DNA from 2 places in the Lysinibacillus sp. NPDC048646 genome. Region 2 is predicted to be linked to the other one. Evidence: a T-box and tRNA genes for the amino acid it is inferred to sense, from the RefSeq annotation. Region 2 holds a T-box; the other holds one or more tRNA genes.
The links. A T-box is a leader RNA that pairs with one kind of tRNA and senses whether it is charged. The one in region 2 lies ahead of ACQKII_RS06225 (valine--tRNA ligase), so its partner is inferred to be a tRNA-Val.
Positions count from the first base shown of each region.

Region 1: it encodes a tRNA-Val, which carries the amino acid that the T-box ahead of ACQKII_RS06225 (valine--tRNA ligase) is inferred to sense. The anticodon was not compared.

Region 1 is NZ_JBNNLZ010000026.1:9,049-11,312, forward strand. It holds gene ACQKII_RS20385 (ABC transporter ATP-binding protein) at 1-444, shown strand, start outside; tRNA gene ACQKII_RS20390 (tRNA-Glu) at 762-836, shown strand; tRNA gene ACQKII_RS20395 (tRNA-Val) at 911-986, shown strand; tRNA gene ACQKII_RS20400 (tRNA-Tyr) at 1,002-1,085, shown strand; tRNA gene ACQKII_RS20405 (tRNA-Gln) at 1,105-1,179, shown strand; tRNA gene ACQKII_RS20410 (tRNA-Lys) at 1,196-1,268, shown strand; gene rocF (arginase) at 1,449-2,264, shown strand, end outside.
Region 2 is NZ_JBNNLZ010000003.1:340,550-342,813, forward strand. It holds gene ACQKII_RS06225 (valine--tRNA ligase) at 1-959, opposite strand, end outside; T-box leader at 1,149-1,471, opposite strand; gene ACQKII_RS06230 (valyl-tRNA synthetase) at 1,747-2,264, opposite strand, start outside.

The sequences.
Region 1 (2,264 bases), on a different contig from region 2:
AAGGCGGATATTGAAAAAATATACGGCTATTTCCCGAAACTAAAAATGCTCCAATCACGTAAAGCGGGTTATTTATCGGGTGGTGAGCAGCAAATGTTGGCGATTGGGCGCGGCTTGATGGCTAAGCCAAAGCTATTATTACTCGATGAGCCGTCTTTAGGGATTGCGCCGCTGTTAGTACAAGAAATCTTCCAAAACATTAAAAAGATTAATGAAGAAGAAGGTATGACTATTCTAGTAGTTGAGCAAAATGCCAATGTTGCATTATCGATTGCACACTCCGGCTATATTATGGAAAATGGCCGCGTAGTGATGCAAGGGGATGCAGCTAGCCTATTATCCGATAATGAAATTAGTGAGCATTATTTAGGGATAGGAAAAGAAGGCAGTAAAGACTACAAAGAAGCAAAATCATATAAACGACGCCAACGTATCGTTTGGTAAGAATAGTAGCTGCTACAGTAATTTGTAGCAGCTTTTTTAGGCAATTAATGATGCGTTTAAACTAATTTATTCCAATAAAAGTGAGGTTATTTTAAATCTACTCATTCTCAATGAATCTACAACTACGATCATAGTAGGTAGAAGCTACATTTAAATTGATTGTAGATAAATGATTGAGAAGATGGTAGGATTAAGTTAGGTTTTTGAACATTTTCATAAGCAAATATTTAGTTTTAAAAAATTTTAAAAAATGCTTGCTAAGTATAAAAAAAGATGTTATTATAAATCTTGTCTTGTTGAGAACAATGTAACATGTCGGCCCCTTGGTCAAGCGGTTAAGACACCGCCCTTTCACGGCGGTAACACGGGTTCGAATCCCGTAGGGGTCACCATTTCCTTGGCGTTGTAGTAATGCAAAGGCTTAAAAAGAATAAATAAACTGTAAAGAAATTACACCTGTTTTTATGGAGGATTAGCTCAGCTGGGAGAGCATCTGCCTTACAAGCAGAGGGTCGGCGGTTCGAGCCCGTCATCCTCCACCATATAGTGTTAATTTCGGAGGGGTAGCGAAGTGGCTAAACGCGGCGGACTGTAAATCCGCTCCTTAGGGTTCGGCGGTTCGAATCCGTCCCCCTCCACCAGTTTTATTTATACAATGATTGGGGTATAGCCAAGCGGTAAGGCAACGGATTTTGATTCCGTCATGCCCTGGTTCGAATCCAGGTACCCCAGCCATTCATTTCTTATATTTGAGCCATTAGCTCAGTTGGTAGAGCATCTGACTTTTAATCAGAGGGTCGAAGGTTCGAGTCCTTCATGGCTCACTTTTCTATAGAATATATTCAAAAGTGTCACATTAACTACAGATACTAATCTCTTACTGAAAACAGTAGGAGATTTTTTTTGCCTTCTTTGACTGCATGAATATGCAAAAATGTGTTGAGTTGAGCCAAAGGCATTGTTGGCTTTACAATGGTTATACAACACAGAGGGGGTATAAAATATTGAATAAACATAGTATTTCAATCATTGGAGTGCCGACAGATTACGGACAAACACGCAGAGGAGTAGATATGGGGCCAAGTGCTATTCGTTATGCAGGTATTGTTGATCGTTTAGAAGCGATTGGTCATGAGGTACAGGATCAGGGAGATATCCGTGTTAATCATAAACAAGAAAATGCAATTATTGATAAACAACTGTTAAATTTAGAAGAAGTCGTCGATATAAGTACTACTTTGGCAAGCAGAGTATATGAAGCGGTTGAGCAGAAGAAGTTTCCACTTGTATTTGGTGGAGATCATAGCATTGCAATCGGCACGCTAGCTGGGCTTGGTGAACATTATAAAAATTTAGGTGTTATCTGGTTTGATGCACATGCAGATTTAAACACGCCAGATACAACTCCATCTGGTAATATTCATGGGATGCCGCTAGCTGTTAGTATTGGACTAGGACATGATCGACTTGTACAAATTCGTAACTATGCACCGAAAATTAAACCTGAAAATGTCATTATAATCGGAGCTCGTTCAGTAGATCCTGGAGAACGTGAACTGATTCGTCAACAAGGTATAAAAGTCTATTCAATGCACGAGGTAGATCGACTAGGTATGACTCGTGTTATGGAGGATGCTCTTTCCTATTTAAAAGAACGCAAGGTAGATGGTTTACACTTATCGCTTGATTTAGATGGCCTAGATCCGCTGTATACACCTGGGGTGGGAACGCCGGTACCTGGTGGGATGACATACCGTGAAAGTCATTTAGCGATGGAAATGTTACAGGAATCAGGTATACTTACATCCGCTGAATTTGTA
Region 2 (2,264 bases):
TCAAAACGATCCATTCCGTTATATTTGCCAGCAAGCTCGTTCATTGTCCCATCTTCGTTCATCACAAGAATACGTTCTAGGTTATGACGATTACCAACCTCAAAGTCGTTAGGATCATGGGCTGGTGTCATTTTTACTACACCTGTACCAAATTCCATATCAACGTAGTCATCTGCTACGATTGGAATTTCACGGCCAACGATAGGTAGAATCACTGTTTTCCCAATTAAATGTTGGTAACGCTCATCTTTCGGATGAACCGCAACTCCTGAGTCACCTAACATTGTTTCTGGGCGTGTTGTCGCTACCTCCACATAACCTGAACCATCTGCTAATGGATACTTCATGTGGTAGAATGCACCTTGAACATCTTGGTAGATAACTTCAATATCTGATAACGCTGTTTTCGCAGCAGGGTCCCAGTTAATAATACGTTCGCCACGATAAATTAACCCTTTTTCATATAATTGAACAAATACAGTTTTAACAGCATCTGATAGACCTTCGTCGAGTGTGAAACGTTCACGAGAATAGTCTAATGCAAGGCCAAGCTTCGCCCATTGTTGGCGGATATGCCCTGCATATTCTTCTTTCCATTCCCATGTTTTTTCGAGGAATTTTTCACGTCCTAAATCATAACGTGTAATATCGTCTTCCCGCAGTTTGGCCTCTACCTTTGCTTGTGTTGCAATACCTGCATGGTCCATACCTGGCAACCAAAGTGCATCATAACCTTGCATACGCTTCATACGCGTTAAAATATCTTGTAAAGCTGTATCCCATGCATGACCAAGGTGCAATTTCCCTGTTACGTTTGGTGGCGGAATAACGATTGAATACGGCTCTTTACCGCTTTCAGGTTGTGCTTCGAAAAATTTACCTTGTAACCACCACTCATAGCGACCTGCTTCAATAGACTGTGGATCGTATTTCGTCGGCATTGAAATGTTTTCTGTCATCTTGACTCCTCCTGTTGACTAATAATTTTTGATATAAATCGACTGGTCTAAAACGAATTTTCTGTCCAGATTTTCCATTGTGTTTACACAATAACTCCTTTGAAAATCTGCGATAACTACCAGAGACTTTATTGCCAAAGAAATTGTTGAAACAAGATTTTTGGACAATAAAAAAACTCCTAGCGTCTACAAAAGGACGAAGGAGTTTAGTTCGCGGTACCACCTTTAATTCCAGCAGGGCTAAGTCAAGTGCTCACGTACAACCTCATTTTTTGTGACAGCGCTTTTTGCTAGCCTTAGTCACCAGAAAATAACGATTTATACTTGATTTGCTTATGCTTACTTCTACTGGCTCTCAATTCGATAACGGTGTTTAACCGGCTTTAACTACTATTAGTTCACTAAAGCTGCTCGAAGGCTACGTTCAATTATGCACAAATAGAAACTTTTCAGCTACCGTTCCCTCTCTAAATATGTGCGAATAATTTACTCTTCCCTGTCATAGCATCTATATTCAACTTTCCACATTGTAACGCAAAATCGTGCACTTTTTCAAGTGATTTAGTTATTTTAGCGAGTCTGTTTAAAGTAAATAGAAAAGGAAGTGAATATTCATATGCGACGACGTAAATACAATCCCTGGTTTTTACCACCTTGGCTACGACAAATTCGTTTCTACTGCAGAACGATTATTATACCGATTTGTGCATTTCAGTTTGTGCGGATCATCATCGTACCAACTTCTGGCGATTTGATCTTCTTATTACTACTGCTTCTTCTTTGCTATTTACTTTTGAATGATGTCATTTGAAGCACGTACTTTTAACGGTGTATAATTTTCCGTTAAATCCCAAATCATTGTCGGTACTTCATCCCAGGAGCTGGACTCGCGCACAGCCGTATGACTAGAGGATTCCCTTAGCACTATTTTTTGCTCAACAGGTGCGGGTTTCTTTACATGAACAGCAACTTCTACAGGAGCAACCTGTTCTTCTAATACTAAAGCTTTTTCTACTACTGGCTCTGATTCACTAAAAATACTTGTAACTGTCCATTCCAACTGACACATTTGATTTGCAAGTGTCGGCCGAACATCTTTTACCATCAAATCTTCAATAGCAGCATCTTTCGGTAAATCAACATGTAAAGGTACAGCATACTCAAAATACCCTGTATCTCCTTGAATATCAAGTGCATCAATTTTAACTAAATCTTCAACATCCTTAAAATTTTGCAAGTCTTGAAAATCAAAGCGAACATGTGAAGTAATATGATAAATACCGACTAAACGTACTGAATCATCTA